One region of the Paenibacillus sonchi genome, then DNA from elsewhere that is predicted to be linked to it. Evidence: riboswitches for the same ligand, from Rfam matches in the RefSeq annotation. Region 1 holds a riboswitch; each other region holds the start of a gene.
What was found. A riboswitch is a leader RNA that binds a small molecule or an ion and turns the genes downstream of it on or off. The one in region 1 is predicted to bind cyclic di-AMP.

Region 1 (7,622 bases):
CCTGGAGAAGAGCCTTTTTGGAATTACAAGTGCTGTTTACTGCACATCGTCGTTGTCTTGGGAGTCGGAAGCTACATTCTGATAAGCATCTGTGCTCATAATTCGTTTGGCGCCAACGTAGCGGTTGACGTAGTAGCTGTCATTCAACGAGCTGACGGTTACACCGCGTTTAGAGGATGCATGTGCGAATTTGCCTTCACCGACATAAATGCCGACATGGGATACGCCGTTGCCGCTTGTATTGAAGAATACGAGATCGCCCGGTCTGATGTTGTCACGCGATATAGCAGTTCCCATTTGGTATTGGGACCCGGACTGGTGAGGAAGGTTGATTCCGATTTTATCAAAAACATACATCGTAAACCCGGAGCAATCAAATCCGTTAGTCGATATTCCGCCGGATACGTATCTTGTTCCGATGGCTTTGTCGATAACCTGATCCATTTTGGAGTCTGCGAAAGCGCTTCCTGCTCCGATAGTAAGGATAATGGAAAAGCTCAGTAAGGCTGATGCCAGCTTCTTCTTCAAAAGTAAATACCCCTTCCAATTGCCTACGAGGTTAGCTTAAGGGTTCGGTTGAAGGTCCCCTATGACCCCTCTGTGAATAGGAGGTCAATTCACCCAAAATCGGTTCCCCCGTTTCCCTAATGATTAAGGAACTCGGCTCGACTGTTGATTAGGATTAGCTTGCGGATCAATACATGACAAAAAGTTTGTAAATTAACTTTGAATAATTACAAAAATGTTACTATCAACTCACTGCAGTAATTGTAACAAAGACAGAAGCTCTTGGCAATCATTTAAAGCATAATAATGCATATTTTTTCCGTTTGACGGGACAAAAATCTATTCTTGAGGGCCCATTTTACGCGCTGCGTAAGCTGTATGGGAGATTTTTTTGGAATATTTAGCAAAAAGGTGTTTCAAAGATCTCCGGAACGTGTAAAAGGGAGAATAAGGAAAAGGAAAAACCCGGAAATGATTACGGCAATAATCAGTCCGGGTTCGTATAAGTTATATTTAGTTGTTAGAGGCAGTAATATTGAAGGGAATAACGTTTATCAATCGTAGGCAACAGCCTGGTACGCTGTAGTGCTCATCACTCGTTTGGCGCCAACGTAGCGGTTGGCCCAGTAGGCTTGGCTCAGTGAAGTTATCGTAACGCCGCGTGAACTGGAGGATTGTGCGAATTTGCCATTCCCGACATAAATGCCGACATGGGAAACTCCCGATCCAAAGGTGTTAAAGAAAACGAGGTCGCCTGAACGCAAGTTATTGCGGGACACAGGGGTGCCGACGCTGAATTGAGCTTTGGAAGTGCGTGGCAGGGTTAGTCCGACATTTTTGAATACGTACCTCGTGAATCCGGAGCAGTCGAAACCGCTGGTGCTGGTGCCCCCGAATTTATAGGTCGTTCCGATTGTTTTGGCGATAACTGTGTCCATTTTGGAGTCGGCGAAAGCGCTGCCAGCTCCTAATGTGAATACCATCACTAATCCAAGTGCTGCTGCGGTGCATTTCTTCTTGAAGTTCTGACTTTTCAAATGATGTACTCCTTCCAAGGCCTGCGAGGTTAGCTTAAGGATTCGGTAGAAGGTCCCCTATGACCCCTCTAAAGCGAGATCAATTCACCCAAGATATGGTTCCCCCGCTTCCCGGTGCAGGGAATTTGGCGTTTTGTGCACCAGAAGAGCGTGTGTAACAAGCTTTAATGCTCAAGTTAAATGTGGTTTACAAGCTGTAACTTAAAGATTACAAATTTGTTACTAGTAGTACAGGCATCATTGTACCAGAGGATTTACAGTTTTGCAAATACTCTTTATCACTTTGTAACTCAAAAAAAGAGTCCCGCTCCCGGTAAGGAGTAGCGACTCTTTTATTATGCCGGTTAAGCGGCTCTATTATTGCGGAAATATTTTACTGCGCCAGAGATGATACTGGGCGGCGATTCCCCACATTTTGAACAGTGTAGTGGGCAGCGGAGAGAACTGGCGGAGCAGAAAGGCCGGCAATCCGGGACTAAGCAGCGCGGTTGCTCCGCAAACAAGCATCATCACCAGCCCGCATGCTCCCAGCACAAGGGAGAGTCCTGCAGATGGAACAATGACCTTCAGGCACACCAGCAGGGATTGGAGTATTCCTGTACCGGCCGTATACCCGAACTGCATGTAGAGCAACAGCTTCCGAATAAAGAAAAGATACACAAGCCATGCCAGGACGTAAGGAACCAGCTTCAGCAGCTGTCTGTAATCCAGAATGCCGCTTAGCAGCAGGTTGTACATTTTGGGAAAAAGCCAGTACAAGGGCAGGGCCGCCAGCACCCATTCTATAAGACTGAACAGCATCACCGGAAGCCCATACAGCCGCATGCCCGGAAAAAGAACATTCCGCGCTCGCCCTTGCGCTCCTGGTGCAGCTCGTGGAGCAGCCCTGCGCGGATGAATGGGGAGACCAGCAATCTTGCTGCGCTCAATACCAGAAGCATCCAGAGCCAATGCTGAACCGCCGGGTCCGAACCCAAAGCGAATTGCCCCTCCACATAGTACAGCAGTCTGCCCAGCCCGCTGCCTCCCGCATGCTGGTCCGGGTAGCGCAGAAGCACGGGAACCACGGCGCTTTTGACAAACTTGTACATGAAATAGCCCCAGAAAAGCCGGTAAATAAATAACAGGATCAATATATATAATTGCTCTTTCATGCTGTGCCAGCCGCAGCTTATCGATCTTTTCACAATCCTTCACCTCACCAGACAAGAGTGCCGAGCAGATTTTCAATCAGGTTGGTCATGCTGAGCGTCCAGCGTGAGAGCGTATCAGGCTCCAGTTCGGCGAGTCTGAAATTGTTCAGATGCTTGCTCTCCAGCAGAACGGAGTGCTCCGGATCAATCTCTGCCGACAGGAGCGGCGCTTTGTAGGACAGCTGAAATGTCGTTTGCTTGCTTTCCCCATTCCAATATCTTTGAACGGTATATCCGTCCGAGAAGGTAAACTTTACCGGCACATCCCCGTGCCGGCTGCCTTTATTGCTTACGGTAACTGAAGATTCATAGCGGGAGTCTTCGTTATCCGCCCCTGCTTTGCTGATAGTATTTGCAATATGATTTATAGCAAAATCAGGAGCGCCGCCACTGTATACATAATGATCGAAATACGTTTGCCATGATTTTTTAGTCACCTTTTCCACCGTCCTTTGAAAGTCCGCTGTTGACGGGTGACGGAAACGGTATTTGCGGACATAAGCGGCCAAGATGGCATCCATTGTTTTGGTTCCGACCTGATGTTCAATGTCTTTCAGCACCAGCTTACCCCTAATGTAGATGTTGCGGGTATAGGCATCATCTCCGGTGTATTTCCAAGTTTCCAGTGTAAGCGGCTGTGCGGAGGGCACCAGACTGGCCTGAAGCGGGAGGTTGGACGCCACCCCGTATTCCTGCTCCATTAGCCGGTCTTCCGCGTAGGAGGTGAAGCTCTCATCGAGCCAGGCCTCTTCAAATTCATTGGTGGCCACCATGCCATAAAAAAACTGATGCCCGATTTCATGGATAATGGTTCGCTCCAGCTGGGTTCCCGGCACATTTTCAGATGCACTAGAGGCGGTTACCAGTGTGGGGTACTCCATCCCGCCTGCACCGCTTCCCTCTTTGGGAGGGACCACGATAGAAAGTGTGGAGTACGGATAAGGACCATACCATTTGCTGAATGTGTTCAGGGCAGCTTTGGCAGCCTGGAAATACCGTTCCTGTAAGTCCTTATGCAGCGGGTCCAGGTAGAGCTTGATCCTTACCCCTGGCACCTCCGATGACGAGAAGGCCTCTTCTGCAACCAGGAAGTCGGGGGAGGCAGCCCAGGCGAAGTCATGAACATCATCGGCATAGAACTTGTAGATTTTCTGGCCCTGCTTCAATTTGGCGGTCTTTACCGGAAAGCCGGTTGCCGCCACGGTGTAATTGGAGGGTACAGAAAGGGTAACATTATAGATCCCGAAATCGCTGTAGAATTCGGAGGTGCCGTGGTACTGATGCAGATTCCAGCCTTCCTGCTTCACGCCCCGGGTGCCGGCTGGCTCATAGACACTAATTTTGGGGAACCATTGTCCAGCCATTATAAAGTTACCTGAAATCCCCATACGCGCGAATATTTTGGGCAGTGTTACTGTATATTTCAGCTTCAGTGTGACACTTTCTCCCCATTGACCGGCTGCGGAAGATGCACCTTGACCAGTGTTTTGTCATGCACGTTGCCATCATCGGGTTGTACATACTGCAGCCGCTGCATGAGCGAGACGCCGTCACTGGTCCGCAAATCCGTCAGGGTCATGCTGCCGTAGCCATTTGCAGGCATGGTATCCCCGCGGAGCTTTCCCCGGATTCCTTCATGAAGGTGGTATCTTTGGAGGCAAAGGCATTCGGATACAAGTGGAAGTAGAGGTCTTGTACCGGTTTTTGGCCGGGGTGGGTCCAGGTGACCGTCTCTGAAGCCGTCAGCGACCCCGTTGAGGGGAGCAGCTGCGCGTCAAGATGATATTCGGTTACCCGCTGGCTAAGGGCCTCCGATACGGGGAGCGGCCTGCTCTCAGGGAGAACGGGCTGTGGTGCTTTGATCTGTGCGGCTGCGGGGGACTTGGCCTCTTTGGGAGCAGCTGCAGTCTGAACGGCCGGGTTATGCCCTGAAAGAGCCCAGATTCCACCTCCCAGAAGGGCGAGGGTGGCCAGGGCCGCAAAGATGAGGGTGTACCTTAATGACAATGGCTTCATACTGTGATTCCTCCCGTGACAAGCATCTACGGGATGTATATGTTTGCATTCGCCGCATTATTAGCTAAAATTAAATTATTAGTGAGAGGGAAGGATGTGCACTTGTGGATAACAACCAACCAGAGGGCAAAAAACCGATGGCTCTGAATATCGTGAATGCCAAAAGCAAGCATAAGGGGTTCGGCGCAGGCTCCATCGATTTGAACAATGTATCGCCGGTCATTATTGACGGCGGTGAAGCCGTTATCGATATCGGTGCCATGCATGCCAAGAGTAAAGTGGAGAAGGGCATTAAATTCAGTCCGAACCGTGAAGATGTTCCGAACGGAAGACAGGTGTGGGTGGTATGGGTAGCTGTAGACCGTACGCCTGAAGGCCAGTCCTATGGCGGAGTCACAGCCTGCGAGATGTGGATTGACACCGAAGCCCGCAGAGGCTGGAAGATTCTTGCCGATCACGTGAACAAGCTCGATTCTGCCCTGAAGCGGAGAGTGATTCTGGAGGGGCTTGGTGCAGCGGACAAGTCTGCACTGAGGTCATTGCTGATTGCCCATAATGCGGAGTGGTGGGATGCTTCCGCCGCTGAACTCAAAGCTGCGCTGTCAGAATAAGCGATAACCCGCCATTGTGTGGCATAAGACTATTGCGTCTGCATTACACAAACAGCCAAGCTCCCCTTTTCAGGAGAGCTTGGCTGTTTCTATGTTGTATAAAACTGCAGGGTGCGGGTGACAGTTTATGATCTGCTGAGCAGGTTAAGCTTGCGCTTGAGCTGGCTTACCCGGGCCTGACTGATGCCAAGAACCTCGGCAAGCTCCTTCTGATTAGCATAGGGGTGATCTTCTATAGCCTTCTCCAAGCGTTGACTCATTTCCTCTGTTTTGCTCCGCCGCCCCCGCGGCCGGGTTCAGGAGTGATCTCTGCGGGACTTTGCAGCTGAACGGTCTCATCGGCCGTCCGGTCTGGATTGCCGAGCTCTTTCAGACAGCTGTTGCAAATGAACTGGTCCTTATAGTAGCTGACATGATCGAGGCTTCTGCAGAACGTGCATTCAGTTGAGGTGTACTTTCTGAGTACGATGATTTCTTCATCCAAAATGAAAAACTCGATAGGATCCCCAATGTCAATATTTCGTGTCATGCGGATTTCTACGGGAACCACAATTCTGCCAAGACTGTCTAAACTCCGGATCATGCCTGTATCCTTCATCCCATGTCCCTCATTTACATCTTTTTATTTTTTGTGGATATTTATGATTATAGCAGTAATTGTAAGTTATGAGAACGGGGAAAGCGCATTCATATATAGAGTTTTTTGCTAATTTCAGGAAAAAACTTCCCCTGAATTTAAAAATCTCTCCATTTGGGAAGTCCAAAAGGAGAGATGAGTTAGGGTTCGTTTGTTTTTTACCCATTTTTGAGCCGCCGAAACAGCATCACCTAACTTTTAGCTGAGGGAAAAGGGCTCCGCCTGTTTGTCAATGACAGAGACATAAGGATTCCCTCTGAGATAGAAACGCCAGGGAAGCGGAGCATATTCTTCGGCATAAGGAATGTTGATTCTCGGTGCTGCGGCAATATCCAGGTGTTCCGGCGAATCTCCCTGCTCAAGCCACAGCGGTCCAAGCGGGTCATCCAGCCGGCATCCGTTCAGGCTTTTGTCAATACGCAGCGCCCGGCACAGCTTGCCCGGCCCGCCGGACAGGCTGGCCGGCTTCTTGACCGTGATGCCGCGGTAAGCCGCCATCCGCGCAGCGTCTGTACTGGTAAGCGGCTCTACCGCGCGAATCAATACAGCATGAGGATCATGTTCGGCAGCAGTTACTACATTAACGCAATGGTACATACCGTATATGAGATACACATAGGCTGTTCCTCCAGCGCTGAACATGACCTCGGTACGGGCTGAACGGCGTCCGCCGTAGGCGTGGCTGCCTTTATCTTCTGCGCCGCCATAGCTTTCTGTCTCCACAATCCGGCAGCGGATCTCTCCATCCTCGGTCCGCCGGACGAGATGCTGTCCCAGAAGAAGCGGTCCGGCCTGGAGCGCTGTAAGCTTATATAGATCAGGGGACAGCAATTTTCTGGACGGCAGACCTTCTCTGCCGTCAGAGTTATTCTTCAAATCCATCGGGTAATGGCACCTCACAACCCGGGTCCCGGAACCTTCATCCGTATCCTCCCGGTCGATTGGTCCCATCGTATCGCATGAGCCGCAGCGAAGCAACCCGGATTAATTCAACCACCAGCGTTTGATATCCTTCCACAGCGAATGCTCTTCCTTGATGTCCTCCGCCGGAGGCTCCCCGTTACCGTCAGGGGGACTTACGGCACCGCTTGTACCGTGCTGATCGCAGTATTCCTTGGGTTCCGTGCCGCTGATGAAGGTTTCCAGCACTTTCTCGGGACAGGCCGCCGTAGCCAGCTTGCCGGATTGCGGATTGACATATACGCTGACCACTCCGTCAGGAATCGGGAAAATTTTCGGCGGAACGTTTTCCAGCGCTTTTTCCGTAAACTGGGCAAAGATCGGGGCAGCACGCCGTCCATCGGCAGTGGCAATATCCCGCCCTTTGTCATAGCCGACCCAGACGGCTGTGGACAGCTCGGGCGTAAAGCCCACCATCCAGCCGTCGGTGTCGGTAGTCCCGGTTTTCCCGGCAACAGGACGCTTGATCATGGAGGCAACGCGGTTGCCTGTCCCGCCGCTCTCGAATACTCCTTCCATCAGCCGGGTTAACACATACGCTGCCGCCGGCTCTACAACCTTCTCGCCCTGCGTCTGCGGGGCTTCATATAGAAGTTTTCCATTCGCATCGGTAATTTTCAGGATTGCCGTGACCGGAAGCTTTACTCCGCCTCCGCCGATA
Region 2 (7,622 bases), 840 kb from region 1:
CCTGCTGTGCTGCTCCCCGGTGATAGCGCTGGTATGGAACTTGATGATGTACAAAATCAGCTATGCGATCTTCTCAAAGAAGGAACTTTTATATTAAGAAATGAAAGAAGGACAAACAGGTACGCCGCACGCCCGGAAGTTCTATCCTAATGTTGTTCAAATTGAGTCAGGAAAAAGTTATAAAAAAATCCAAGTGGAAAAAGGATTACTAATTCAGTTCATTTCGCTCCTGAGAGTAAAATCACCCAATTAAGTTCCCTTTTTCCACTTGAATCTCCATTTGTTGACTGTTTTAAAACCTTCAATCTATTATTCCTATTCCTACGAAGCTACAGATTACTGCTCCTTATCCCGCCCGAGCAGCCCGCTGAGCGCCTCTGTCACGTTCATGCCGGTAAGCGTCTTTGTCAATTCAGGAACCTGGGTCATGATTTTGGCGATATCGCTGGTAATTTTGTTCACGCCGGATGAAGCTCCATCCTGGGAAATCACTGTAATCTTATCGACCTTGGCCAGCGGAGAGGCGATTTTCTCGGCCAATTCCGGCAGGACCTTCAGGAATTCCACTGTAAGCGCAGCTTGCGTGAACTGTTTGTACGCCTCGGCTTTCTTCTCCAGCGCTCCCGCTTCCGCCGCTCCAGCCAATTGTACAATTTCCGCGTTGGCTCTCCCCTTCGCCAGCTCGGCTTCTGCTGTGGCCAGCCCCCGCTTGGTCGTCGTGGCCGCCTCTGCCTCCGCTTCAAGAATTTGCCGCTGCTTGGCCGCTTCCGCTCTCATAATCGTAGCCTGGTTCTCCGCCTGGGCCGGCTTGATCACCGTTGCCTCCAGCTCCTTCTGTCTCAGCTCCACTTCAATTTCCCGGACAGTCCGGTTAGCCTCCGCTTCCATCTGCGTGATCTTGACCTGCTCGGTAACCAGCGACTGCTTGATTTTGTTCTGCTGCAATTCGTACGCAAGATCCGCCTGGGCTTTCTTCACTTCTGTCTCCAGCTTAAAGTCCGCCTGCTTAATGTTCAATTCCTTCTCGAACTGAGATTCCTTGGCGCGGGCGGCGGTTCCCGCTTCGATGGTGGCCTGATGCGCATTGGCTTTGGCAATCGAGGATTCCTTCTCCGCCTCAGCTTGCTTGATCTGGATATCGCGTTCCGCTTCTGCCTTGGCGATGCTGGCATCGCGGCGGATGCGCTCAATTTCCGGAACCCCCATGTTGTCGATATACCCTTTGTCATCCGTAATTTTCTTAATGGTGAAGCTGACTACCTCAAGCCCCATCTTGTCGAGGTCTTCCGAGCAGGTCTCCCGCATCTTGCTGTTGATTTCGTCAGGAGTTTTTAGAATGGATTCCACTGTCAATTGTCCGATCAAGCCGCGCAAATGGCCTTCCACCGAATGCAGGATAATCGTCTCGCGGTCCTCTTCCGGCCGGTCGATAAACTGCTCACTGGCCGTCAGAATAGCGGTTGGATCGCTTTTTATCTTAATCTGGGCCACCGCCTCCAGGTTGAGCTTGATGCCCTGCTGGGAGAACATCGCCTGCGCCGGGATGACATCGAAGCTCATCAGCATCATGGAGATGGTCTTATTGTTCTGGAAGCCGGGGATGACGAACGTCCCGCCGCCCTGAACCACTCTTTTTCCGCCGAGGCCGTAGACTATCATCGCCTGATTGGGCGGAACTTTTTTATAAGCGTTCACGATACTGAACAAAGCCAGGAGAATAACAACAACAATTCCCGAGATTAAATAGAGCATAACCATCCGGTTCGACACTCCCCGTTATTTATAATTGTCCGCTTTCCCTCTCGAAGAGGGTTACAGACGCCATTCCTTTTTCCACCTTTAAAATAATCACCCTGTCGCCCTTGGCGAGCTGCTGCCCGGGCTCTGCCCGCACACCAATGGAGCGCATCGTTCCGTGCAGCACATATTTCATTTCTCCAACTGCTCCATCCGCTGCAGGAATGCTGATATACCCGAGCTGCCCCGCCTGCTCATAATCCAATTCATTCATGCTGTTATCGTACCGGGTCATCACCCGGGCCAGCACCGCATACATCAGACAGCCGACCAGCAAGGCAACCACGGTGCCGATCAGCAACACGGCAAGCATATTTATTCCGCTGAACCGGGTAAGCACATAACCAGTGCCGCCCCAGACCGTGACAAACACCATCAGAGGGAGTATAGGCACAAAGCCCGGACCACCAGCATCGCCGCCTCCCGCATGCAGATGGCCCGCCAGGCCATGCCCATGAAATCCGCCGCTGAGGAGGAGCAATAGTCCCACCCAGAAGCACACGATAAATACAGTAACGATAACTATCCCTCCTTTTAAGCAGTTTAGATCGTATCAAAATACTCTAAATATCGTTGTTATACGATTTTTAGTTTCTCATGCAGATCGCCTGCACAGCAAAAAGACCACAGAAGCGGCAGGGCTCTCCGTGGTCGGTTAATCGATCATGGCGCTCATCCTCTCTCTTCGAGGCTTACGGGGTTAGCTGACGGATTCGGGCAGCGAGATTGCCCTACCCTGCAAGAAGCGGCTTGTCAGCACGCTGCAAGGATTCACCCCAGGTGAGCGGAAGCTATCCCAGCAAAAGCCGCATTCACCATTGGTTCCCCCGTTCCCAGTACCGGAATTCAGCCATTTGAGAACAGTTATATTTCATTCGGTTGCTGATTTGAATCTTACGCCTGTAGCCGTTTAATGTAAAACGTTTCCTGTGACAAAAGAAGCCAAAAATGCCACCACTTCACGAATGAAGGCGCATTCTTGGGTTTCGCTCTTAAGCGGCCGGTGATTTACTCTATTTTGCTCCATTTCTCGAAAGCAGTGAGGCACCTCAACACTTCTCTATAGCCGAGCCCCACGCACAAGCGAACGGCGGCCCGCCCAGATGTACGCAGCAGAGGTGGCGGCCACAATGAGAATGAACGGGATCACATCCAGCCGGGGCGACAAAGCGGTTCCTCTTGGGTACATTGCGTAATAGGCCGTTGTGGAGGGGAACCAGGCACCGATCGAAGCATGGAGCCCGGTAAGCACAATATTGGCTATCACAATCGAAGCCGATAAAATCAGAGAGGACACAAACGACTTCAAGCGCATGGACACCCATAACTGCAGCGCCGCAAACGGCAGGATAGCCAGCCAGCCCCCAACCGTACCGGTGATCAATTCGGTAACATCCAAATCATTCCCCAAGTGAAGCAGTTCTCCCGCGAGCAGATAAGAGCCGGCAAAAAGCAGTTGAATTAAACCCAACAGCAGCATCAGCGTCCCCAATTTGGCATAATAGACACGGGAACGGGGAATGGGCAGGCAAAACAGCTGTTTCCAGCCCCCGTTAATATGCTCATAACGGCAGATAAAAGAAGCCAGCACCCCGGCATAAAGCGGATATAAAAACAAGCCGTGAAAGCTGGCCATATGCAGATAGAAGGTTTTCCAGCCGCGCACATAGAAACCGGCAAAATTCTCTGAATCTAAACTATTGATTCCGAGCATCACCGTTCCAACCGCACCGATAAGGAACAGGATGAAGATGACGGGATACTGCAGCTTCATTCGTTCGGCTTTCATCAAAAATTCCATAATCACACCTCTGTTAATCAGAATTGTTTGTTTTTGAAATGCAGGGTCCCGGCGGCCAGCAGCATCGCTCCCAGGCCTGCGCTAATGCCAATCCACCTCCCGGGATGCGCCATGAACGGACTGGACAGGGTCGGATAGGCCCATGGCCACACCCAGGTCCACAATGCTGCACTGCTGTCCCGCGCGATGAACAGGCCGGACACAGCGCCCAATAAGCCAATGGACATCGGAATGGCCTGGTTCGAGAATTGGACCGACAGCCACATCTGCAGCCCCAGCACCGCTGCTGAGGCGAGAAAGCTGTACACGATTTGCCTGATCAGGAACTGGAACGGCAGCGGTTCGGAGGTGTAGCAGATCCAGAGCAGAAGCAGGCCGGCAATAATCAGCAAGGCAGTACAGAGCAGCAGGACAAGAACCCACAACGCCTTGGCCCAATAAAGAGCAGCACGGGATATGGGCAGGGTCAACAGCTGCTTCCAGCTGTTGGATTCGTGTTCCACACCGGCAATCATGCCAGCGAGCAACGCGGTGTTCAGCAGCATCACGAAACCCAGAAACATATACATCACATTAAACACGCCGTATACCCCTGCCGGACCTTTGAAATAGAGGTACCATTCCAGCGCCATAAATGCGATGAACAGCCCGGAGCTGATAACCGGCAGCCAGCAGGCTGCCGGTTTGAGCCGCATGCCTTCGGCCCGCAGGACCCGCCACATCATAAGCTTACTCCCTTTCCGGTCAGCTCCATGAACAGCTCTTCCAGCGATTTGCTGTGTTCCCGTGCATTCATAATCCCGTATGGGCCCAGCAGCTTGAACAATTCTGCCTGCGGCATACTGGCATTCTCTGCCGCAACCGACAGCATATTGCCTTTCCGCTCCACGATGAATCCTTGCAGCAATAGCGTACGCAGTGCTTCCTCCGGGCGCTCCACGGCAAATTCCAGCACTTTGCCCCTCCGCCGCTCCAGCAATTCCAATGCCCCCTGATAGACGAGCCGGCCGCTGCTGATAATCCCGATCTCATCTGCAATCGTATCCACCTCGCTCAGCAGATGGCTGGACAGCAGGATCGTCATCCCCTGATCATGGGCCAGCGACAGCATCAGATGCCGTATTTCCTGGATGCCCGCGGGGTCCAGGCCGTTGGTCGGCTCATCCAGGATCAGCAGCTGCGGCCCCCGCAGCAGGGCTGCTGCGATGCCCAGCCGCTGCTTCATGCCAAGGGAATATCCGCTCACTTTGCGGTTCGCGCTTGACGTCAGCCGCACAATTTCCAATACCTCACCGATGCGCCGGTCAGGCAGCTTCAGCAGTGTGCTCAATATTTTCAAATTTTTGTACCCGGTCAGATGCCCGTAATAGGACGGGTTCTCTACCAGAGAGCCTACCTTGCGCAAAATGTCCAGACTGTTCTCCGGCATCTCTTGTCCAAACATGCGGATCGTCCCGGCATCTGCGCGGAGCAATCCCAGCAGCATTTTAATCGTTGTAGTCTTTCCCGCACCGTTCGGCCCCAGAAAACCGTAGATCTTTCCCTTGGGAACCTCCAGGTTCACTTCATTAACCGACACCAGTTCGCCGAAGCGGCGGGTCAGCCCTTTGGTCTCCACTATAAGTTGCGGCATCTCCTGTCACCTCATATCTTTAATATGGAGACTATAATAGCCGCTGGAAGTAGCAGCGGGGTAAAGAAAAGTAAAAATCAAGTAAAATTCCCCCACACAATAATTTCCAATATAATAAAAAACAGGCCAACACCCCAAAGATGGGTCCGGCCTGCTTTCAAAACAGAAAAAAAGGGTGATACGTGTTCCTTGCTGCAGTTTGCTATGTACCGTCATTGTGCCGCCATGCCGTGTTACAAAATCTTTTGCCAGCACCATGCCCAGGCCGGAGCCCGCCAATCTGGCCCGTGCCGACAACACATCGTCTTCAGCAGCATTCAGCCGCTCCAGCGTCTCCGCATCGATTCCCGTCCCATTGTCGCGGATCTCAACCGTCAGTCCGTGCTGATCCCAGTATACTTCAGCTTCAATATGGCATCCCGCGGGATTGTGAATCACCGCATTCCACAGCAGGTTGTGCAGCGCCCGCCGAATCATGCGTTGGTCGATATCCAGGCATTTCTCCCCGGCTGTATTGAAGGCGAAGGTATGCTGTGCAGCCAGCGGATGATCGGCGACATCGGTAACAATCTGCCGGATAAACCTTGCCATCTCCGTAGACTCCCGTGAGAGCGGGGCCTCGCTGCCGTCCAGCTGGTAGGAAGCATTCATATCTTCAATCAGCTGCTCAACCTGGATCGTCTTTTGTTCCATTAAGGAGCCGAACTGGATGATTTCCGCAGTGGACCACGAATATTGGTCGGCAGCCGCAATCATGGAGCTGTAACCGCGAATATAAGCCAGCGGGGTTTTCAGATCATGCCGCACACCCGCAATCCAGCTTTTGCGCTTCTCATCCAATTCGCGTCTTTCTTTCTCTGTCCGCTGCAGCGCAAGGGTCAACATAGACATCTGCCCGATGATTTCCCTAAAGAGCGTATAAGGCAGCTTGAGCTGATTTCCGGAAAGGGGGCGTCCGCGCCAATTGCTCCGCGAAGGTTCGTCATAGTGGCCTTGCGCCAGCCGCTTCAGCCAGGTCAGCATATAAAAAACCGGCTTCATCAGGCTCCACAGATAAAAGGCAAGGGCAGCCAAGCACACAGCCAGGAAGCTCCAGATTTGAAACTGCATGTACCGAAACCCCTTCAGCCATGGAACCAGATCACGCATAAAAAGAAAAAGAATAAACAGGACGAGCCAGACGGCAACAGCACCTACGAACAGCGCCAGCAGAAAGAGCAGCAGCCGCAGACCAACACGAAGAACCCCTGTCATACTTGTCCGCCCGGCACGGGGTCCGGAATAAATTTGTAGCCTAACCCGCGGAAATTAACAATGTAACGGGGCTGCTTCGGGTCCCGCTCTATTTTGTTCCTGACTTTGGAGATATAAATCACAACCGTTTTTTCATCGCCCAGCTGCATTTGGCCCCAGACCTGTTCATAGAGCTGAGCCGTTGTAAAAAGCCGGCCCGGATGCTCGGCGAAAAACAGCAGCAGCGCAAACTCCTTAGCCGTACAATGCACCTGCTGGCCGCGCACCGTCAGCCCGCCGGTGTCCTTGCTGATCTCAAAATCAGCAAAAGCGTAACAGGCGGCCGGAGCCTCCTGCTGATACAGCCTTTTTCTGGCAAGCTGGGCTTTGATCCGCGCCACCACCTCCAGGGAGTTGAACGGCTTCGTGATATAATCGTCCCCGCCCATCGCAAATCCGGTCAGCTTGTCATAATCGGCAGCCCTCGAAGTCAGGAATAAGACCGGGGCGTTTGTTTTTTTGCGCAGTTCCAGACACAGCTCGAAGCCGTTGCAGTCCGGGAGCATCACATCCAGCAAAATAATATCAGGCTCCCGGCTGTCCAGCAGGCTCATCGCCTCCGCCCCGGTAGAAGCGGTAAGGACGGAAGAATATCCTTCCCTCGACAGCAGCAGCTCTAGCATGCAGGCAATTCCTGCTTCATCTTCTATGATCAATATCGTGTCGTTCATTGTCGTTTCCCCTCCATTACCTTTCCGATTATACTGCAAAATGGGGATTTCTTCCTCATGAACGATAACACCTATGATATAATATGAACGCCAATGCAGTACTAATTGCCGGCTGATACATAGAATCCCGTGTGATGAGGTGGGACAAATAAAACATATACCCAATATACTCTCTGCCCTGAGGATACTGTGCTCTCTGCTGCTGCTCGCTCTGCAACCGTTATCCGCCATGTTTTTGGGCCTGTATCTTATATGCGGGGCAAGTGATGTGCTCGATGGATATGTCGCGAGAAAGACCAACAGCACCAGTTCTTTAGGGGCCAGTATAGACAGTGTTGCGGATGTTGTTTTTATAACCGTTCTGCTGGTTGTCTTCCTTCCGATCCTTCAGCTCTCCCTGTGGGTCATCTGCTGGATAGCCGCGATT
Region 3 (7,622 bases), 3.7 Mb from region 1:
AGGATCAAGATCCAGGGCAGGAGCGCCATAACAAACCGCCAGTCGCCGCCCCAGATCTTCCCTGCCAGCCAGGTGGCAACAAATTGATAATTTTCCGGGTCCAGCCTTAAGGATAAGATCAGTTGAAACGCATAGATGCCTGCGCCAACGGCAATCCCGATGAGAATCAGTCTTGTCGGTGACAGACCGTCTTCACGGCGGAAGGCCAGAACATAAATCAGCGTTGCGGTAAGACCGGCCCCGGCCAGCGCCATCAGCGGCAGCATAAAGATTGGAGCTGCAGTTGTTGCCGGGACAAAGGAAATAAAGATAAGTACAGCAAAGCCTGCTCCGGCATTAATGCCAAGGGTTGAGGGCTCCGCCAGCGCATTGCGCGACAGACTCTGCAGAATACAGCCTGCTACCGCAAATCCGGCTCCAACGAGCAAGGAAATGACGATCCGCGGCAGACGGAAGTCAAAGAGAATCAGCTTTTGTTGCTGGCTGCCTTCTCCCAGCAGAGTATGTATAACTTCCGTTGGCGACAGCCGGATAAGTCCGGTGTTCATACTGATGATGAACATGGCAACGATCAGAACTGCCAGGAGAGATAATATGGCGGTTTCACGGGTCCGGCGCTTTTTCGGTGTGGAGGACAGCTGGCTGCGGCTCATGTCAATCCTCCCTTGCGCTTGCTGGCCAAATAGATAAAGAACGGCACCCCGATTACAGCAATCAATGCACCCAGCGGCGTCTCATAAGGAGCATTGATCATTCTGGCAGCAATGTCCGCAAAGATGATCAGTACGCTTCCAAGCACTGCCGAGCACGGAATAATCCAGCGGTAATCCACCCCGACAAGAAATCGTGTAACATGTGGGATGATTAATCCGATAAAAGCAATTGGCCCCACTGCGGATACCGCTGCTCCGGCAAGCACGACTACTATAAGGATTCCGGCAGTCTGCACCAGACGGGTTCTCTGCCCGAGACCAGCTGCCACGTCACGTCCCAGACTGAGTAGTGTGATGGAACGCGATATCATCAGTGATCCTATAAGAGCTGCAGCAACCCAAGGAAACATGATCCGCAGCTGTGTCCAGCTTGTCCCCCCAATCCCTCCCGCCATCCAAAAAGCGATATCCTGCGAGAGATGGAACAGAATCGCAACACCCTGGCTGATGGCGAGCAGCAAGGCGCTCACCGCAGCTCCGGCGAGTGTCAGCCGCAGTGGAGTCAGTCCGCTATGCGACAGCGAACCAATCCCGAAGACGAGAAGAGAAGCCGCTGCAGCTCCAATGAAGCAATAGAGCATGATATATATGAATGACATTGAAGGTGCAAAGGCAAAAGCCAATGCCAGTCCAACGCTTGCGCCTGCATTCAGGCCAAGCAGTCCCGAATCCGCCAGCGGATTCCGTGTCATGCCCTGCATAATCGCTCCTGCGACTGCAAAGCAAGCTCCGACCAGCGCTCCGGCCAATGCACGGGGAATTCTCAGTTCCCGGATCACCTGATGCTGCGGCAGTTCGGGATTGAAGCGAAATACCGCTTCCCATACGGATGCCAGCCGAATATCCGCCGCACCTACCGAAACGGAAAGCGCCAGACCGAACAGTATAGCCCCAAGTCCTGCAATCAATATAACTACTGCTGCAGCAGGGCGGGATTTCAGCTGTTTTTCCCCTTCCGGATGAGTGCGGGATTGTGAGTGTGTGGATGTGACCATAAGCCGTCCCCTTACCAGGATAATTACTGATAATCTAAATGATAACAACTATCATTCTCATTATCGCAAATCTGTGAATGATGCACAAGCATTCAATTCTCTAAAAAAGGTGCAGGGATCGCGTATCCGGGGATACAACGTCCTGCACCTTCCACATGTCCGGGAGTTTCACCCAGTTGATGAGGATTTCTTATTTCACAAGACTGTTCAAGACATCGTCAATGGTTTTGGAATTGGCTATCGCTCCGCTGTACAGCCAGCTGTGGTTGGAGGCAAATTCATGAACATTTCCCGCCTTAACAGCAGGAATGCCCTTCCAAATCGGACTGTTCAAAATTTCTGAACCTTCAGTCTTGTCGCTGTTAACCAGGAAGATATGGTCTGCAGTGAGCTCGGCCAGCTTCTCAAGAGAAATCGGATTCCAGGTTGCTCTGGAAGCCGAAGGAATCTCTGTAACAAGATTAGGCAGCTTTAGACCGAGGTCACCGTATACTACCGCCCCGCTGCTGCGTGTTTCGTCTACAATATAGAAGTTCTTTTTAATAAGCCACAAGATCGCAACAGAATCATCTCCAATTACAGTGGAGATTTTTGCTTTGGCATCGGCAGCTTTTTGATCATAAGCGGCTATCGCCTGCTCAGCTTCAGCGCTCTTGTTCAGCAGTTCACCGATCTTGAGCAGAGACTTGCGCCAGTCTTTGCTCATCTCATCGCCCAGCACATAGGTAGGTGCGATTTTGTTCAACTGGTCATAGAGGCCATTTTGCACGCTGGATTCCGATTGTACAATATGAAAATCCGGCGCGAAGCCCATTACAGCCTCAAGGGGAAGATCAAAGCTGATCGTTGGAACATCCTTCAATTCATCTGCCAGATAATCCTGAACTCCGTTGGTTACCGACCATTGTGCTACCGGAGTTACCCCAAGCGTTACCAGATAATCCTCCAGGTATGAAGCCAGCACGCGTTGCGGATTAGCCGGAACGGTTACCTTGTGCCCCATGGCATCAGTTACTGTTTTCTCTACCGCAGGAGCAGTTGTTGCTGCCGGAGCTTCTGAAGCAGGTGCTGTTGTAGCGTCCGCTGAAGCTGCGGGTGCATTGGCCGCACCCCCTGTTGAATTTGCGCTGTTGTTATTGCCGCAGGCGGACAAAATAAGCGTCAGCGTCAAAAGCCCGATTGAGGCCAGCTTCCTGTGGCCTGCTCTCTTTAATTTAAACGAATACATGGATACCCCTCCTGTATATGTACAATCTGAAATGGTCAAAGGTCTTAGATGCCTTGGCCTTACCCCATTAAATGATATTGATTCTCATTCTCTATGTCAATATAATTATTTTGCTTTTGCAACTATTCACGTTTTGGCTAACGGATTCATTTATATATGAAAAAAGACTGCTCCCGGAATCCGGAAACAGCCTTCATGTTGGCAGCCATCTGTCTATTTATGCAAATGATAAGGTACGGTTGCAACGACGATGTCTTTTTGATTCATTAAATATGAACGGATGAACAAGCTGGTCTGATTGTGCAGGACGGCCTGCCACCAATGCTTAGTGATAAACTGCGGAATGAGTACAGTAATATGATCGGTTGAAGCAGTCTTCCACTCTACTGTATCTATGAATTTAACCAGCGGACGGAGAATGCTGCGGTAACGGGAACGGAGGACAATCAGGCGCACGCCCGGATTCCATTCCTCCCATTTCTGCTCCATTTTGTTGATCTCTTCTTCATCAAAGCCTACATACACAGCCACCACATTATCCGTTAAGGACTTGGCATAGCTGATCGAATGCAGCACCGCGCGTGTTACACCAGCGACAGGTACGACCACTGTACTTCCCTTGATGCAGGGTTTATCCGTTGCCGGACATATCCGCAGCTGATCCGCAGTATTCAGGTAATGGTGATGAATCCTGTGGAACACGAACATTACAACCGGCAGGAAGATAAAGGCCATCCAGACGCTGGAGAATTTGGTGATAATGAAGATTAAGGTAATGGTCAGAGTCGTAAGCATCCCCACCGTGTTCACCGCAAATTTATTTTGCCACGCTTTAGGTTTGGTTTTGTACCAATGCACCATCATCCCTAGCTGGGACAGCGTAAACGGAATGAAAACGCCCACCGCATATAACGGAATCAGGCTTTCCGTATTTCCGTGAAAAGCCGTGACCAGCAGAGCGGATAATACGCCCAAAAAGATAATGCCGTTCGAGAAGCCCAAGCGGTCCCCACGGACCATAAATGCATGGGGCAGATACTTGTCTTTGGCAAACATAAACGCCAGCAGCGGGAACGCCGAGTAAGCTGTATTGGCAGCCAGGAACAAAATAACCGCTGTGATTCCTTGTATGAAAAAGTACAAACCGCCGCGCCCAAACGTAGATTCGGCGATTTGTGATACGACTGTAGCTTTTTCATCCGGCGTAATTCCATACCAGTAAGCCAGCAGCGTGATTCCGGTAAACATAATCCCCAGGATAAGCCCCATCATCATCAGGGTTTTGGCCGCATTTTTTTCCGCAGGTGCCTTGAAGTTCGGAATGGCATTCGATACAGCCTCTACCCCGGTCAGAGCCGAACAGCCGGAGCTGAAGGCCTTAAGCAGCAAAAACAAACTGACATTCGACACCGCAGCCCCGATTTCAGGGACATTGGCATGTGCTCCGCCGGTTGCATATTTGAATACCCCCGCAATGATCAATACGAAGATCGATGCCACGAACAGATACACGGGAATAGCAATGAATGAGGCAGATTCTGTTACCCCGCGCAGATTGATTATCGTCAAGAGCAAAATCACGGTAACAGCGATAAGTACGCTATGATTATGGAGACTTGGAAAAGCGGATGTGATCGCATCTGTACCCGCCGATGCACTAACCGCAACGGTCAAAATATAATCCACCAGCAAAGATCCCCCGGCGAGGAGTCCGGTTGGAACACCCAGATTGCTTTTGGCTACGATATACGCGCCACCGCCCTGCGGATAAGCAAAGATGGTCTGACGGTAGGATAAAATCAGTATAGCCAGCAGGCCCAATACGGCTAATGCGATTGGCAATGAGTACCAGATAGCTGTGAAGCCTGCGGCCACCAGCACAATCAGGATTTGTTCCGTTCCGTAGGCTACAGACGAGAGCGCATCAGAAGACAGGACAGCCAGTGCTTTCACCTTGGATAACTTTTCATGATCGAGTTCGTTCGACTTCATCGGACGCCCGATCAATAGTCGTTTTACCTTGCTTACCATTGTAGTAACAGTTCCTCTCTTGTTTAGGTTGAAACGGTAGTACCGTGCGCTGTTTTCATAGGTGGATTTTCATAAATGCAGGCACAAAAATAAGCATACGGAAATGATCCGCATGCTTACGCATCGTCACTATCCCACCATTGCTTACGAGGTTAGCTGGCGGATTCGGGCTGTGGTAGCCCTACGGTTACAGCCCTTGCGGACCGTCCCGATTCACCCCGTTGGCGCTTAGGCCAATGTTGGTTCCCCCGTTTTTCCATCCGGAAAATTCAGCGCATATTCAACTTCTCACAAGGTCTAATGATAGTCTACAATGGCCCTTCCGTAAAGCGGTGAAAAAAATGAAAAAAGAATGAAAAATGATCCATTTTACGCAAAACCACGATGAGGGATATATGGATCTTTCATTCTCTGCGATTATCCTCTCAACGCTTGTTTTTTCAAGGTTTTGAACCCTAATTGTGTCAAAAATTTCAGGAATGGTTAGAGATGTCCTCTTTGCGTCCGGTCCAGAGCAAAATTGCGATTAGCGCAAAGGCAATCAAGGCCAGTAAAGGGATCGTAATAAACCCGAAATAATTCAGATAATCCTTGTTGCAGGGTACGCCAATCGTGCAGGGAAGCACCTTGCTGAGTGCCGGTATCTTCTGCTCCGCATAATGATAGATTGAGATGCAGCCGCCAATGAGACTTAGGGGCAGCACATAGGGAATGATCTTTTTGTCATTCCGGTAGGTGGCAATGCCCAGCAGAATAAGCTGCGGGTACATAAAGATCCGCTGGAACCAGCATAACTTGCAGGGCTCGTACTTCAATACCTCACTCAGGTACAAACTTCCCGCTACTGCGATAACAGACACAAACCAGGCCAAATAGAGACAGTGGCGTCTGCAGAAAGCAGCGATCTTCATCATTCGGCACTCACAGCTTCGGAAGCGGATTTAATCTGAGCGTCAATAGCTTCCATGTCGAAAGGCTTATCTACTTTGTGTCCATTAATGAAAACAGTAGGCGTAGAGGTTACACCGGTATCTTTGGCGATGCTGATATCATTTTGCAGCTCACTTTCATAAGTTCGTTCCTGGATATCTTTGCGTAAAAGATCCAGATCAACAGGCAGCTTCTCCTTCTCCGCGAGGCTCACCAGGAAGTCCTCTGTGGCCCACTCTGCATTCTCATCCCCCTGATTGGCGTAAAGCGCATCGTAGTATGTCCAGAAAGCGTCATTGTTCTGATGGTAGACTGATAGTGCCGCCAGCGAAGCCGTTTCGGAATCCGGGCCGATAAAAGCCATATTTACGAAGTAGAAGGCTGCTTTATCCTGATTCACATACTCCTGCACAATCTGCGGCTTGATGACACCTGTAAACTGGGCGCAGGCCGGGCATTTGAAATCACCGAACTCGACAATTTTGACCGGTGCATCCTCTTTCCAAGTCTTCGGAACCCGCTGTAATTGAAATCAACCGCCTTGCCTGAACCTGCCGTTGAAGAGGAATCCTTCGATGCCAGCATGAAGAGTCCGGCAAAAATAATCACTACGATTGCGACCGTACTAATAATTAGAATTCTCGTTTTCTGTTTCTGCTGCTCCAGCTCAGCTCTGCGTTTCTCGGCTTTACTTAACCCAGAAACCGTGCCATTGTTTGTTTTAGATTTGCCCAAAAGAGAGTTCCTTTCTGTCCTGGAAGGACTGTTGTGAGGATATCATATTCTTTAAAATTATATAATTAAAACTCTCCGCTTGGCAAACCTCCGTTCAACCCACTTCCGACTTTTCCCGCTTCTCCCGGACTCCCTGTTCATTGGAATACGCTTCCCGCGGGAAGGTATCCATAAGCTGCAGCGGGATCTTAAAAAGAAGTCCGTCCCGCCTTCCCTGGCCTTTTCCGTCCAGATGCTGCCATCCATTAGCTCAACAAGCTTTTTGCAGATCGCCAGCCCCAAACCAGTCCCTTGGTACTTCCGGTTATGGGAGGCATCCACCTGTGAGAAGGGCTGGAACAACAGCTCCAGCTTGTCCGGCGCAATCCCGATTCCTGTGTCACTGACTCTGAACAGCAGTCCCAGGGAAGTCCCCTCTTTGCTGTAGGGCTCAATTGTAACTGTTATGCCCCCCTCGTGGGTAAACTTGACTGCATTGCCAATCAGATTTACCAGGATCTGGCGGATTCGCGCACTGTCCCCGATTAATTGTTCAGGAATGGACGGGGCGATCTCAAGGTTCAATGCAAGCCCTTTGTGGCCGGCCGCAACCGCAAACAGGTTTATGCATTCCCGCAGCAGTGCAGGAAGCTTGAACGGCGCTTTTACCAGCAGCATGTTCTCGGCTTCAAGACGGGAAATGTCGAGCACATCGTTCATCACACTCAGCAATGCAAGACTGCTCGTATTCTGCAGCTTTAATAATTCCTGATGGTCCGGTGCCGTGATTTCCTCAGCGAGCAGTTGGTTAATGCCAATAATGCCGTTAAGCGGGGTCCGGATTTCATGACTCATCGTCGCTAAGAATTCACTTTTCATCCGCGCAGCGCTTTCAGCCGCATTTTTGGCGATCAGCAGCTCCTGCTGTTGTTCCGCCAGTGCCGTGATGTCTTCAGCGATAATGTACACATAATTTTCTTTGTCATTCACCAGCGGAAAAACGGTTGTACT

Region 2: linked by a shared signal. The riboswitch ahead of JI735_RS12875 (NfeD family membrane protein) and the one ahead of JI735_RS09155 (C40 family peptidase) in region 1 are both predicted to bind cyclic di-AMP.
Region 3: linked by a shared signal. The riboswitch ahead of JI735_RS25675 (APC family permease) and the one ahead of JI735_RS09155 (C40 family peptidase) in region 1 are both predicted to bind cyclic di-AMP.

What each region holds. Positions count from the first base shown of each region.
Region 1 is NZ_CP068595.1:1,974,359-1,981,980, forward strand. Features, by position in the region: gene JI735_RS09150 (C40 family peptidase) at 37-528, opposite strand; cyclic di-AMP (ydaO/yuaA leader) riboswitch at 534-676, opposite strand; gene JI735_RS09155 (C40 family peptidase) at 1,062-1,490, opposite strand; cyclic di-AMP (ydaO/yuaA leader) riboswitch at 1,548-1,685, opposite strand; gene JI735_RS09160 (hypothetical protein) at 1,902-2,369, opposite strand; gene JI735_RS09165 (hypothetical protein) at 2,345-2,731, opposite strand; partial or broken gene JI735_RS09170 (M1 family metallopeptidase) at 2,743-4,753, opposite strand; gene JI735_RS09175 (YwhD family protein) at 4,858-5,364, shown strand; partial or broken gene JI735_RS09180 (AbrB/MazE/SpoVT family DNA-binding domain-containing protein) at 5,490-5,962, opposite strand; gene JI735_RS09185 (DNA-3-methyladenine glycosylase) at 6,200-6,952, opposite strand; gene JI735_RS09190 (transglycosylase domain-containing protein) at 6,986-7,622, opposite strand, start outside.
Region 2 is NZ_CP068595.1:2,815,957-2,823,578, reverse strand. Features, by position in the region: gene JI735_RS12885 (ABC-2 transporter permease) at 1-97, shown strand, start outside; gene JI735_RS12880 (flotillin family protein) at 337-1,752, opposite strand; gene JI735_RS12875 (NfeD family membrane protein) at 1,781-2,287, opposite strand; cyclic di-AMP (ydaO/yuaA leader) riboswitch at 2,472-2,659, opposite strand; gene JI735_RS12870 (ABC transporter permease) at 2,858-3,598, opposite strand; gene JI735_RS12865 (ABC transporter permease) at 3,616-4,323, opposite strand; gene JI735_RS12860 (ABC transporter ATP-binding protein) at 4,320-5,231, opposite strand; gene JI735_RS12855 (sensor histidine kinase) at 5,238-6,485, opposite strand; gene JI735_RS12850 (response regulator transcription factor) at 6,482-7,195, opposite strand; gene JI735_RS12845 (CDP-alcohol phosphatidyltransferase family protein) at 7,335-7,622, shown strand, end outside.
Region 3 is NZ_CP068595.1:5,752,220-5,759,841, forward strand. Features, by position in the region: gene JI735_RS25660 (FecCD family ABC transporter permease) at 1-653, opposite strand, end outside; gene JI735_RS25665 (FecCD family ABC transporter permease) at 650-1,708, opposite strand; gene JI735_RS25670 (iron-hydroxamate ABC transporter substrate-binding protein) at 1,899-2,936, opposite strand; gene JI735_RS25675 (APC family permease) at 3,150-4,967, opposite strand; cyclic di-AMP (ydaO/yuaA leader) riboswitch at 5,094-5,252, opposite strand; gene JI735_RS25680 (disulfide oxidoreductase) at 5,441-5,878, opposite strand; gene JI735_RS25685 (DsbA family protein) at 5,878-6,378, opposite strand; gene JI735_RS36335 (hypothetical protein) at 6,424-6,669, shown strand; gene JI735_RS25690 (ATP-binding protein) at 6,690-7,622, opposite strand, start outside.